4 regions of the Streptomyces sp. NPDC037389 genome follow, and region 3 is predicted to be linked to each of the others. Evidence: riboswitches for the same ligand, from Rfam matches in the RefSeq annotation. Region 3 holds a riboswitch; each other region holds the start of a gene.

Region 1 (3,295 bases), on a different contig from region 3:
TTCGACGTCCTCACGCCCCCCAAGTACTCCTCCGCTCCCTTCTTCGTCTCCGCGCCCCTCGTCGCCGCCCCGCTCCTCTCCCTCTTCGCCACCCTGCTCACGGCGGTCGTGGCCCTGGCGGCGATGGTCACGCTCTCCTTCGCGCGGCAGGCGCCGGAGACGGGCGAGTCGGTGACCGAGGTCGCCACCGTCCTGATCGTCGGCGCGCTCGCCGTGGGCATCAACCGCGTCGTACGGCGCGGCAATCTCCGGCTGGCGTCCGTACGGAGCGTCGCGGAGGCCGCCCAGCGGGCCGTGCTGCCCACGCCCCCGGCCCGGATCGGCGGGCTCCGCGTGGCCGCGCGCTATGTCGCCGCGCAGGCCGACGCCCGGATCGGCGGCGACCTCTACGCGGTGCAGGACACCCCGTACGGCGTCCGCGTCATCGTCGGCGACGTGCGGGGCAAGGGCCTCGGCGCGGTGGAGGCGGTCGCGATCCTGATCGGCGCGTTCCGGGAGGCGGCGGAGCAGGAGCGCACGCTGGAGGGGCTGGCGGTGCGGCTGGAGCGCGCGCTGCAACGGGAGGGCGCACGGCGCGCGAACGTCGATCAGGCCGAGGGGTTCACCACCGCCGTCCTGGCCGAGGTCCAGCCGGGCGCGGGCGCCCTGCGCATCGTCAACCGCGGCCATCCGCCCCCGCTCCTGCTCCATTCCGACGGCACCGTCGGGGACACCCACCCCCGAGCGCCCGCCCTGCCGCTGGGGATGGAGGACCTGGGTGTGTGGCCGGACCGGGTGGAGGAGTGGGAGTTCCCGGTGGGGGCGACGTTGCTGCTGTTTACCGACGGGGTCACCGAGGCCAGGGACGCGGCCGGGGCGTTCTATGACCCCCAGCCACGGTTGCACGGCAAGCAGTTCCGCAGCCCCGACGCCCTGCTGGACTCCCTCGCGGCGGACGTGACCCGGCACGCGGGCGGGCGTACGGACGACGACATGGCCCTGCTCGCCATCCGGCGGATCGACGGCAGGCTCCGTACCGCGCCCATCACCCACAAACGTCCCCAGGTCACCGCCCGTCCCGCACGCATTCAGTTGCATAACGACTGACGAACTATCAGAAATAAGCGCTTCATAAAGAACCCCAACATGCCAGCTGGGTTCACTCTTTCGGCTTGGAATCCGGCCGCTCTGTCTATTAACGTTCGATAACGCAGCGCGGTCGTTGCAGCCGTCGCAAGGGCGGTGCCGTGCGCCTTCGCCGAATCCCGTGGGCGGAACCGGGGAACCATCATTTGGGGTGAATCGGGCCCGAACGCAGGCCTGTAGGAGACCTTCCTCCTCCGAACCCTCCCCCAGAGCCTGAACGGCCTGGGGGGACCCCCACGCTTAACCCGGTAGGCGAACAGGAAGGAAAGGAGTCGCCCTCGTGGCGTCCAACAGCTCCGACAGCTCCGCGTTCGACGGCAGTCCGTACGACCCTCCGTACGACCCCCCGTTCGTTCCCGCCTACATTCCCCCCTACGAGCCGGATCCGGCCCCCGAGGCCACTGTCCCCGCCCCCGCGCCCCGGGCGGCGGCCGACGAGTGGGCCCCCGGCGAGGACCACCCGGCGGCGCCCGTCCGCGGCCGGCACCGTGTCGTCAAGCCGCGCGGCGGCACGATGGCGCGCAGCGGGGCGGTGCTCGGCGCCGGAATGATCGCGGCGGTCGGTGCGGGCGGCATGGCCAGCGCCCAGGACCGTCCGCAGCCCTCCATATCCATGCCGGACCTGGCCCAGAGCATCCCGGTCGTCGGCTCGTTCATGGCCGACGGCCACGAGCGGGGCGGGCAGCGGGCCGTCGAGGCGCAGCAGGCCCCCGTCGAGACGGTACGTACCGTGCGCGACACCGCCGACGCCGGCGAGGTGCTGCGGGCCCGCATCCTCCAGCAGGCCGAGCACCAGCAGGGCGCCGCCGAGGCCGAGGCGCAGGCGCGCGTGGCCCAGGCCGCCGCCGAGCAGCACCGCAAGGCGGCGGCGGAGAAGGCCGCGGCGGAGCGGGAGTCGGCCGAGCGCGAGGCGGCGGACGCGAAGGCGGCGACGTACGAGGCCGCGCAGCGGGAGGCGGCGGACGGTGGGGCGGCGACGGCTGAGGCGGCCGGAACGGCCGGCACTCCGGAGCGGCACTCGACCGGATCGTCCGGCTCCGCGCACCGTGGCACCGCTGGCGGATCCTTCACCCTCCCCGTGGCCTCCTACACCCTCACCGCCGGCTTCGGCCAGGCGGGAAACATGTGGTCCGCGAACCACACCGGCGAGGACTTCGCCGCCCCCACCGGCAGCCCGGTCAAGGCGGTCGGCGGCGGCACCGTCACCCAGGCGGGCTGGGCGGGCGCGTACGGCTACCGCATCGTGCTGACGCTCGATGACGGGACCGAGGTCTGGTACTGCCACCTGTCGTCGATGGTGGTCACGTCGGGCAAGGTCGGCACGGACACGGTCATCGGCCGGGTCGGCGCGACCGGCAATGTCACCGGCCCGCATCTCCACCTGGAGGTACGGCCGGGCGGTGGCGCGCCGGTGGACCCGCTGTCGTGGCTGCGGGGCAGGGGCCTGGAGCCGTAGCGAGCAGGCGGGGCCGCCGGTCGGCAAGCCGGACAGGCCAATCAGGTCATAGCGGCCGGAGAACCCTCCGATATCGGATATCCCGGGAATGTTCTGTGTGCGATCGGGAAATCAGATGACGTGACGACCACCGCGACGATCACCACGTCCGTGCCCGCCCGCCTGGACCGGCTGCCCTGGTCCCGGTGGCATTGGACCGTGGTGATCGGTCTCGGCACGGTCTGGGTCCTGGACGGCCTGGAGGTCACGATCGTCGGCAATATCGCCGGCCGTCTCTCCGAGCAGGGCAGCGGACTGCCGATCACTTCCGGCGGAGTGACGGGAGTGGCGGCCGCGCTCTATGTGGCGGGCGCCTGTTCCGGCGCGCTCTTCTTCGGCCGGCTGACCGATCTCTTCGGCCGTAAAAGACTCTTCATGGTCACGCTCGCGGTCTATCTGGCCGCGACGGCCCTGACCGCGCTCTCGTACTCGTCCTGGTGGTTCTTCACCTTCCGCTTCGTGACGGGTTTCGGCATCGGCGGCGAGTACGCGGCGATCAACTCCGCCATCGACGAACTGATCCCGGCCGCCTACCGCGGCCGTGTCGACCTCATCATCAACGGCAGCTTCTGGCTCGGCGCCATCGCGGGTTCATTGCTGTCGGTCCTGATGCTCGACACCAGCATCTTCGCCAAGGCCGTCGGCTGGCGGCTGACCTTCGGGCTGGGCGTCATC
Region 2 (3,295 bases), on a different contig from region 3:
GATGTCCCGCCCCCGTCAGGGCGCGCAGGAGACCGTCGAGCGCGTCGACGCCGCGGCGGTCCGGTCCTTCTACGAGGCCCATGTCCGCCCCGCCACCACCACCGTGGCGATCGTCGGCGACTTCACCGGCATCGACCTCGACCGCACCCTGGCGGAGTCCCTGGGCACCTGGACCGGCACCACCGCCGAGCCGCTGCCCGTGCCGGCCGTCACCGCCGACGACACCGGCCGCGTCGTCATCGTGGACCGGCCCGGCGCCGTGCAGACGCAGCTCCTCATCGGCCGTACCGGCCCCGACCGGCACGCGAGCATCTGGCCCGCCCAGATCCTCGGCACCTACTGCCTCGGCGGCACCCTCACCTCCCGCCTGGACCGTGTCCTGCGCGAGGAGAAGGGCTACACCTACGGCGTGCGCTCCTTCGGCCAGGTGCTGCTCTCCGCCCCCGACGGCACGGGCACGGCCATGCTCGCCATCAGCGGCTCCGTGGACACCCCCAACACCGGCCCCGCGCTCCAGGATCTGTGGACCGTGCTGCGCACCCTGGCGGCGGAGGGCCTGACCGAGGCCGAGCGCGACGTCGCCGTGCAGAACCTGGTCGGTGTCGCGCCGCTGAAGTACGAGACGGCCGCGGCCGTCGCCGCGACCTTCGCCGACCAGGTCGAGCAGTACCTGCCGGACGACTTCCAGGCGCGGCTGTACGAACGCCTCGCGCAGGCCGGCACGGTGGAGGCCACGGCGGCCGTCGTGAGCGCCTTCCCGGCCGACCGCCTCGTCACCGTCCTCGTCGGTGACGCCGCCGAGATCGCCGAGCCCGTCAAGGCCCTGGGCATCGGCCCGGTGACGGTCATCCCCGCCTGACGGCGACTCACCACCCCGGCGCGGCGGCCACGCTGCGTCGGGGCCGCGTTGGCGCATGGGTCCGTTGTGACCCATGCGCCTCTCTTATGTCCGCTTTCGGGCGGTGGTTGCATGTTGGTCGTGTGGCGTACGTCATAAAAGCCCACTTCTGTTTGCTGTTCGAATCTGACGCCGATTAGCGTCAGGCCCGGCAGCCCGCCTATCGGAGCCGCGACCGCGGCCCCCGGGAAGCCATCGCCGAGTTCCCGAGGCGCGAGCCGAGGGGAGCCGGGGACCCAAACGTCCCTGGGGTGAATCGGGCCCCTCTCACGAGGGATCCGTAGGAGACCTTCCTGCTCCGAACCCGTCAGCTAACCCGGTAGGCGAGAGGGAAGGAAAGGAACAGCCGCAGACATGGCGTTCACCCGTGCCACCGGGAAGCACCGTCGTCCGAGCCGCGCCGCGCGCGTCAGCGCCAACGTCGCGGGCATAGCCACCCTGACGGCCGCCGGCGTCGTCGCCGGTGTCGCCGCCCCGGCCTTCGCCGCCTCCGACGACACCCAGCGCCCCGAGGACACCGGCCTGACCCAGGCCGTCGTCATCGGTGACGTCATGGCCGAGCACGTCGACGCCCAGGCCGAGTCCCAGCGCAGCGCCGCCGACGAGGCCGCCGCCCGCCTCCAGGCCGAGGAGAGCGCCAAGCAGAAGGCCGTCCAGGCCAAGCAGCGCTACGAAGAGGCCCAGCGCAAGGCCGAGGAGGAGCGTGCCGCCAAGGCGAAGGCCGCCCGCGACGAGGAGCGCAAGCGCCTCGGCACCTTCGTGAGCCCGATCGACGGCTCCTACGTCTCCACCGCCTACAAGGCCTCCAGCGGCCTGTGGTCCTCCGGCAGCCACACCGGCATCGACATGCACGCCGAGACCGGTACCTCCGTCCACGCGGTGGGCATGGGCACCATCGTCGAGGCCGGCTACGGCGGCGCCTACGGCAACAACGTCGTCATCCAGATGGCCGACGGCACGTACACCCAGTACGGCCACCTGTCCTCCATCGACGTCTCCGTCGGTCAGTCGGTCACCCCGGGCCAGCAGATCGGCCTCTCCGGCGCCACTGGCAACGTCACCGGCCCGCACCTGCACTTCGAGGCCCGCACGGCCCCCACCTACGGCTCGGACATCGACCCGATCGCCTACATGGCCGCGCACGGCGTCAACCTGTAACGACGCGCGACGACTTCCGAAAGGCCCCGGCCCCCGGCCGGGGCCTTCGTGTTGGCCAAAAAATATCCATGAAGCGGCGGCACCATCGGAAAACGCCCGGGATTGCCATAGAGTCGCCGAACGGACGTCAATCGGCCGTGCTGCACGGGGATTGAGGCATGAGGCGGAGGTAGACCCATGCGGGGCCGTACGTGAGCGGCGACGGCGAAGGGCCGCGCGAGAGCCGTCGTATTTCCACGCACGCGGTGTGCACCGCCATCCGCGACGACATCGTCTCCGGCGCTTTCCCGCCGGGCAGCCGGCTCATCGAGGAAATCCTCGCCCGCCGCTACGGCGTCTCACGGGTGCCCGTGCGCGAGGCGCTGCGCACCCTCGCCTCCGAGGGCTTCGTGACCACCCGTCGGCACGCCGGCGCCTGTGTCGCCGAACCCACCGAGCGCGAGGCCGCCGACCTTCTCGACATCCGGGCCCTGCTGGAGCCGCTGGGCGCGGCCAAGGCCGCGCAGCGGCGCTCCGAGGCCCATCTCAAGGTACTGCGGGGCCTGGTCAGACTCGGTCAGGAGCGGGCCCGCGCGGGCCGCTGCGCCGAGCTGCGCCAGCTCGGCGACTGGTTCGACGAGACGCTCGCCCAGGCGTCCGGCAGCCCCTCGGTCGCCGGGCTCCTGACCCAGCTGCGCCGCAAGATCGCCTGGGTGTACGCCCCGGGGCCCGTGGTCCGGCCGGTGGAGACCTGGGAGGCGTGCGGGGCGCTGGTGGACGCGGTGGCCCGCGGAGACGTGGAACGCGCCCGGGAGCTGGCCGCCGTACGGGCCGGCCGTTCACCCGGTGAATTCCTGCTGCGGCGGACCGGCGGCGACCGCGTCCATCCGCCGAAACAGCCCGTAAACACGGCGGGCGTCCGTTCTTGACGAGGGCCCGCTATTCCTGGAGGAATAGCGGCCGGGAATTCGTGGCGGTCCCCGGTCGGGGCACGCCGTGCGCGTCTGCGGAGAGCGGCGCGCACGGCGCGTGAAAAGCCTGTGGGCACAGCCGCGGGATACGGCCCTTGGATACGACAGCGGGGCCGCGGCGGCCTCGGTCGGCTGCCGCGGCCCCGCCGCGCGGTCCCGCCCGGGGAGGGGCGGGCCGGTGGATCAGACGGTCTCCGGGAGCTCCTCGAGCCCCTCGGCGACGAGCTTGGCCAGACGGTCGAGCGCGGCCTCGGACCCCTCCGCCTCACTGGCGAGGACGATCTCCTCG
Region 3 (3,295 bases):
GATCTCTCCCTCGCCGCCGAACCCGGGGACCTGCGCTGGCGCGGCGGCCTGATCATGCGTGGATTGCGCACTTTGCCCGTGGAGTTCACGCCCAAAAGCCCCCTCGTGTGACGCCCGGTCAATCGGCGTTTATCGGCGCGTGACCTCCGCTACACCGGCTTGTGACTCCCGGAAGCCGTCGCTATGGTCTGCGACCAACCGGACGCCGCCCACACGAGAGGCCCACACATGCGCTCAGGAACCGGTAGACATCGCCGCCCCCGCCAGGCACCCGCCATCGTGCTCGCCGTCGGGGTGACCGGCGCCAGCGCGGCCCTGCCGCTGCTGGCGTCGGGATCCGCCGTCGCGGCGGACGCGGGCACCTGGGACAAGGTCGCCCAGTGCGAGAGCGGAGGGATGTGGAGCGCCAACAACGGCAACGGCCTCCACGGCGGTCTCCAGATGACCCAGCGGATGTGGGAGCAGAACGGCGGCATCGCGTACGCGCCGCGCCCCGACCTGGCCAGCCGGTCCCAGCAGATAGCCGTGGCCGAGCGGATCCTCAAGGCGGAGGGCGCCGACACCTGGCGCAGCTGCGCGGTGAGTTCGGGCCTGGCCGGCGAGGCGGCCCAGGGCGAGGACAAGGCGCCGGAGGTGGACCCGGGCGACGGGTCGTCCTCCGCCGCGCCGGAGGCCGGCCGCCCGCGCACGCCCGGGCGCGGCAACCAGCCCGCTCCCGAGCGCACGTCGCCCGCGCCGTCCGCCCCGTCCTCCGGGTCGCCCAAGCCCGCGCCCGGCTCGTCCGGTTCGCCCACGCCGGGCTCCTCCGGCACCCCGTCCGCTTCCACGAGCCCGTCCCCGGACACCTCCCCGGGCAAGCACCGCAAGGACCCGTCGGGGCAGCCGACGACGGGTACGACCCCCGGCGCGTCGGCCGATCCGACCGCCATCCCGACCGCACCGGTCGGCAGCCCCTCGAACACCCCGGCGAACACGCCCTCGGACACCCCTGGAACGGGATCCTCGCCTTCCGCTTCGCCGCTTCCCGGTGATGCCGGAACGCCTTCCGGAACGGGCCGCCACCGTGCCGACCCGTCGCCCTCCGGCGATGCTCAGCGGCCCTCCCGGGGCGGCGAGGGCCGGACGGATCTGCCCGCCGCGAACGACTACACCGTGCGGCCCGGTGACAACCTGTCAGCGATCGCCGAGCAACACTCGGTCGCCGGAGGCTGGCAGACGCTGTATCAGAAGAACGAAAAAGCAGTCGGTTCTGATCCGGACCTTATCCGTCCTGGTCAGCGGCTTGACATCAAGCAGTAGCGCTCCGGTTCGAGGCGAATGTCCGTTCCAGTCGAAAGTGAGACATGGGTCTCGTTGACGACCCGTCGGATGCCTCAAATCCGATTTGCTCGAATGGCCTCTCACCTGCGGAAACGTCAAGTTTCTGGGGCTGACTCCGGCCGTCGGTGGCTGAAAAGTGGGGTTTGAACCCGTCGGCCGCCTGTGATTACCGTCGTCACCGCTCGCCACCGCGAGCACCACGGCCGCACGCCGAATCCTGCCGGCGGCCGGGGGAGTCGTCGCGCAAGCGCCGTAGGCAGGAGCGGGGGAACCAAGGTAAGTCGCCGTAACGGTCCCAAGGCCAATGGCCGAAGGAGCGGGACGGCTCGGGGTGAAGCCCGGAACGCGAAAGCGCACCGGGCCGGGCGAACTCACAGCCCGAACCCGACAGCTCACCTCGTAGGCGTCGGTGAGGAAACCGACTCATGTCCAAGGGCAAGCACCGTCGTCCGTCCAAGGCCGTCCGCATCGTCACGCTCGCCGGCGTCACCGGCGCGGCTGTCGCAGCCCCTCTGATGGTCGCGACCTCCGCCAACGCCGCCTCCGTCTCCACGTGGGACAAGGTCGCCGAGTGCGAGTCCAGCGGGAACTGGCACATCAACACCGGTAACGGCTACTACGGTGGCCTGCAGTTCTCGACGTCCTCCTGGAAGGCCGCCGGCGGCGGGCAGTACGCCCCGCGCGCCGACCTGGCCACCAAGTCCCAGCAGATCGCCACCGCCGAGCGCCTGCTCGCCATGCAGGGCCCGGGCGCCTGGGGCTGCGCCGGCTACGGCGGTCTGACCAGTGGCGGCGCCAAGGCGAACGTCGACACGGACGACTCCGACGGCGGTTACGTCGCGAAGAAGTCCACGAAGTCCGCCTCCGGCGCCTACGGCAAGGCCCACGCCGACCGCAGCAAGCGCGAGGCCGCGCCGCAGGGCAAGCACAGCAGCAAGCCGGTCCAGCAGTCGGACGACTCCGACGACGAGGCCCCGGCGCCGAAGCAGACCGCCCCGCGGACCGTTCAGAAGGGCGACGGCGAGTACCAGGTGAAGGAGGGCGACACCCTCGGCACCATCGCCGCGTCCCAGAAGGTCCAGGGCGGCTGGCAGAAGCTGCACGAGCTCAACAAGAAGATCGTGCCCGACGCCGACGTGATCTTCCCGGGCCAGCAGCTCCACCTGCGCTGAGCAAGGGCCGGCCGGGGCCCCACCGGGCCCCGGCCGGCCGAGCGACCGCCCCGCTCCGATGCGACCTCCCCCCGAGCCGCATCGGAGCGGGGCTCCGCTCGTTCTGTCGACCACTTGTTGAGCGAACACACCGACGATTCGTCCGGGGATCTCGGCGTTTGTGCCAATTTTCGGCGCGGGTGACAGGGCAAGGGCGGGCGCACGCTCCGGGGCCCGTTAGGCTCGTGGTGCAGAACTCCAGACACACACGAAGGAGACCCTCGTGCCGTCCATCGACGTCGTCGTAGCTCGCGAGATCCTCGACTCGCGAGGCAACCCCACGGTCGAGGTCGAGGTCGGCCTCGACGACGGCTCCACGGGCCGTGCCGCCGTACCGTCCGGCGCCTCCACCGGCGCCTTCGAGGCCATCGAGCTCCGCGACGGTGACCCCAAGCGCTACCTCGGCAAGGGTGTCGAGAAGGCCGTCCTCGCCGTCATCGAGCAGATCGGCCCGGAGCTCGTCGGCTACGACGCCACCGAGCAGCGCCTGATCGACCAGGCCATGTTCGACCTGGACGCCACCGACAACAAGGGCTCCCTGGGCGCCAACGCCATCCTGGGCGTCTCCCTTGCCGTCGCGCACGCCGCCTCCGAGGCGTCCGACCTGCCGCTCTTCCGCTACCTCGGCGGCCCGAACGCGCACCTGCTGCCCGTTCCGATGATGAACATCCTGAACGGCGGCTCGCACGCCGACTCCAACGTGGACATCCAGGAGTTCATGATCGCGCCGATCGGCGCGGAGTCCTTCTCCGAGGCCCTGCGCT
Region 4 (3,295 bases), on a different contig from region 3:
GAGCAGCAGCCGGGCCTGCGGTGCGTCGTAGGTGCCGAACAGCATCGCCACGTCGAGCCCGTGGGCGGCGCCGAGCGCCCCGCCCAGGGCGGGCGCGGGCCGGCGCAGCTCGTACAGGTACGCCGTGCCGCCGCCGGCGGTGTGGGCCTCGGCGAGGTGGAGCGAGGGCATGCGGAACAGGACGTCGCTGTGGACGGTCTCGAAGAGTTCCACGGGGGCGGCGTCCGGGTAGGCGGCGCGGTAGGCCCGGGGGCCGTCGGGGCCGGGGGCGAAGGCGGTCAGCACCGCGTTCGTGTCCTCGTCGGTGACCTTGTCCCGGCCGCCGCTCATCACCAGGAACGGCCGGAACTCGTCGCGGGTGTGACCGGTCAGCAGGTCCACGCCGCTCGCCCGGCCGTCGGGCAGGACCGTCCAGGGCGTCTCCGGTACGAGGTCGCCGTCCACCACGACGGAGAACGGGGAGCCGGTCCGGGCCAGCGGCCCCCAGCGGTCGGCCTGGGCGGGCAGGCCGTACATCATCGGGGTGATCGCCTCGGCCAGCCGCCACGGTTCGATCGTGGCGAGGCCGGAGGCGGTGGGGGTGGTGCCCAGCCGCCCGGCGAGTTCGGCGGCGAGGCCGGAGGCGAGGGCCGGGGTGGTGTAGAGGCCGGGGACTGACTGGGCGATCGCCCGGCGGAAGAGGCCGGCGGCGCGGGGCACGGCCAGCAGGGTGGCGATCGAGCCGGCACCGGAGGACTGGCCGGCGACGGTGACCCGCGCGGGGTCGCCGCCGAAGCCGGCGATGTTCTCCCGGACCCACTCCAGGGCCGCGATCAGGTCGAGCAGCCCCCGGTTGGCGGGGGCGCCGTCGAGTTGGGCGGAGGCCTCGGCGCCCACCCGGTAGTTGAGGGTGACCACGACGAGGCCGCCCTGCCGGGCCAGGAGCCCGGCGTCGTAGAGCGGGTCGCCCGCGTACCCGGAGACATAGCCCCCGCCCAGGATCCACACCAGTACGGGCAGTCCGGAGCCGCCGGGGTCCGGCGACCAGACGTTCAGGGTGAGCCAGTCGTCGCCGGTGGCCGTGCCGGTCGCGGGGATCGGGCCGGACTGCGGGGGCGGCGGGCCGAACTCCGCCGCGTCCCGCACCCCGTCCCAGGAGCGCGGCGCGGCCGGGGCGGCGAAGCGCAGCGCCCCGACGGGCGGCCGGGCGTAGGGGATGCCCCGGAAGACGGCGAGGCCGTCGGTGGTGCGGCCTCGTACGGTGCCCTGGGCCGTGCGGGCCTCCGGGCCGGTGACGTCGCTCATCGTCGCTCCCTCCCCGCGCCCGGAGGCGGCACCCCCGTGCGCGGACGCGGATGATCGGGCGGCCCGGGTCACGGACCGCCCGGTCAGGGAGCCTAGTTGACGCGTCCGTACCAGACGCTGCCGGTCCAGATCTTCTCCTGACGGACCGTGGCGCCCGGCTTGGGGGCGTGCCAGATCTTGTTGCTACCCGCGTAGATCCCCACGTGGTAGACGTTGCTGCCCGAGTGGAAGAAGACCAGGTCACCGACCTGGCGGGAGCCGCTGGAGATGTGCCGGGTGCGGTTGTACTGGTCGGCGGCCACGCGGGGCAGGTTCTTGCCGACCTTCTTGAACGAGTACTGGGTCAGGCCCGAGCAGTCGAACCGGTTCGGGCCGGCCGCGCCGTACTGGTAGGGGGAGCCGGCCTTGCCGGCGGCGACCCTCAGGGCCTGCTCACCGGGTGTGGCCGCGGAGGCCTCGGAGGCGAGGCCGGGGACGAGCACCGATGCCGCCAGCGTTGCGGCGGTGACGGCGGAGGCGGCGCCGGCCCGGGATATGAGAGCGGGTATGCGAGGCATAGCAGACATGCCGAAGCCCTTCGACATCCGCCTGCGAAAGATGACCTGTCGGGTTCGGGCTGCGAAGTTGCCCGGCCGGATTTCCCGGCTTCACCCCAAGGACCACCGACTTCGTGATCCGTACCGCTCGGGTCTCCCGCTCCTGCCGATCCATCAATTCGATGCCGCACCCGGGACGGCGGCAGGACTCGGCGTCCGCCCGGGTGGCCCGCCATGGTGACGGGATCTTGTGTTCGGTGAGAGATCCTGCACCATGAATCATTCAAATCCGGCACCCGGGCGGCCATCTGTGAACTTCTTCACTTCGGGAGCAGACCCGGAACCGCGCTCCGCGCGCCCCCGCCGAACTGGCCCTAAACCCTTGTTCCCACGGGTACTTGCAGCATGGAACGAGTAATTCCGGGAATGCCGTTCAGCAGGGCCGGCGCCAGGCGTCCAGCTCCAGCTTCTTCTGCATCGAGCTCAGCCCGAGCCGCCGCGCGGTGGCGCAGAACTCCCCCGTCGACAGTTCGTATTCGACATGGAAGACCGCTTTGTTATGTTTTACGAAGGGGGTGAGCTTCTCGCACTCGTCGTACTGGGCGCACTGCTCGTTCACCGCGAAGTCGAAGACGTTCACCAGCTGCGGGATCTGGTCCAGGTCGTTCTTCAGCCCGATGGCCAGGCCTCGCTCATGGGCGAGATCCGCCAGCATCCGGTTGAAGGCCAGCTGGTGGTCGGCCGTCAGCGGAAAGCCGGTGGAGTTGCGGAATCCCTCGGTCAGGTCGGGTTCGACGGCGTCGAATCCCTTCTGCCGGCACATGTCCATCCGGGCCGCCATGAGCGGCCGCAGGGTGTCGAGGCGACGGATGTCGAACCATTTCTCGCCCTTCCACCCCTTGTTCTTGTTGCCGAGCAGGTTCTTCGGGAATTTCCCCTGGTCGGGCCGGAAGTCCTCCCAGGCACCGGCATTGATGTAACAGATCGCCTTCCGGCCACTGGAATGCAATTGGGCCACGGTTTCGGCCGAATTCTCGAAGCCGTCGATGTCGTAGACGGGGGCGTCCACCGAGGTGTCGGCCTTTCCGTCCAGCTGCCACTGCCAGCGGGTGCCCGGGCGCGGCTGCCAACGGGCCGCGGCCGGTGGCGAACCAGGTGCCGAACCCGTGGCCGTTCCGCCGGGTGAGGCCGAGGCGTCCGGGACACCGGAGGCCTTCGGCGCGCCCGAGGCACGCGGAGTGCCCGAGGCGTGGGGGGCCGCCGTGGCGCCGTCGTCGTCCCGGTCCGGCCCGTCGTCGTCGGCGGGCGAGGCGGAGCAGCCCGCGAGGACCAGCAGCAGCGCGGCGCACAGCCCCGCGCGGACGCGCCACGCGCTCATGCCGTGCCCCCCGCCGCGAGACCGGCGGCCGCCACGGGCACCGAGCGCCAGGGGTTGGCCCCCGTGCCCGGCACCGCGCAGTGGACCGCGGCACCGC

What was found. A riboswitch is a leader RNA that binds a small molecule or an ion and turns the genes downstream of it on or off. The one in region 3 is predicted to bind cyclic di-AMP.
Positions count from the first base shown of each region.
Region 1: linked by a shared signal. The riboswitch ahead of AB0E98_RS09740 (M23 family metallopeptidase) and the one ahead of AB0E98_RS25540 (transglycosylase family protein) in region 3 are both predicted to bind cyclic di-AMP.
Region 2: linked by a shared signal. The riboswitch ahead of AB0E98_RS06130 (M23 family metallopeptidase) and the one ahead of AB0E98_RS25540 (transglycosylase family protein) in region 3 are both predicted to bind cyclic di-AMP.
Region 4: linked by a shared signal. The riboswitch ahead of AB0E98_RS15410 (C40 family peptidase) and the one ahead of AB0E98_RS25540 (transglycosylase family protein) in region 3 are both predicted to bind cyclic di-AMP.

Region 1 covers NZ_JBEZUS010000004.1:32,854-36,148, reverse strand. Annotated here, with positions in the region: gene AB0E98_RS09745 (PP2C family protein-serine/threonine phosphatase) at 1-1,086, shown strand, start outside; cyclic di-AMP (ydaO/yuaA leader) riboswitch at 1,226-1,394, shown strand; gene AB0E98_RS09740 (M23 family metallopeptidase) at 1,406-2,581, shown strand; gene AB0E98_RS09735 (MFS transporter) at 2,702-3,295, shown strand, end outside.
Region 2 covers NZ_JBEZUS010000002.1:565,043-568,337, reverse strand. Annotated here, with positions in the region: gene AB0E98_RS06135 (pitrilysin family protein) at 1-859, shown strand, start outside; cyclic di-AMP (ydaO/yuaA leader) riboswitch at 1,085-1,239, shown strand; gene AB0E98_RS06130 (M23 family metallopeptidase) at 1,253-2,056, shown strand; gene AB0E98_RS06125 (GntR family transcriptional regulator) at 2,248-2,964, shown strand; gene AB0E98_RS06120 (HPr family phosphocarrier protein) at 3,190-3,295, opposite strand, start outside.
Region 3 covers NZ_JBEZUS010000012.1:113,992-117,286, forward strand. Annotated here, with positions in the region: gene AB0E98_RS25530 (cytochrome P450) at 1-111, shown strand, start outside; gene AB0E98_RS25535 (transglycosylase family protein) at 229-1,299, shown strand; cyclic di-AMP (ydaO/yuaA leader) riboswitch at 1,559-1,741, shown strand; gene AB0E98_RS25540 (transglycosylase family protein) at 1,746-2,492, shown strand; gene eno (phosphopyruvate hydratase) at 2,755-3,295, shown strand, end outside.
Region 4 covers NZ_JBEZUS010000006.1:200,733-204,027, forward strand. Annotated here, with positions in the region: gene AB0E98_RS15405 (carboxylesterase family protein) at 1-1,284, opposite strand, end outside; gene AB0E98_RS15410 (C40 family peptidase) at 1,377-1,850, opposite strand; cyclic di-AMP (ydaO/yuaA leader) riboswitch at 1,855-2,032, opposite strand; gene AB0E98_RS15415 (endo alpha-1,4 polygalactosaminidase) at 2,254-3,198, opposite strand; gene AB0E98_RS15420 (spherulation-specific family 4 protein) at 3,195-3,295, opposite strand, start outside.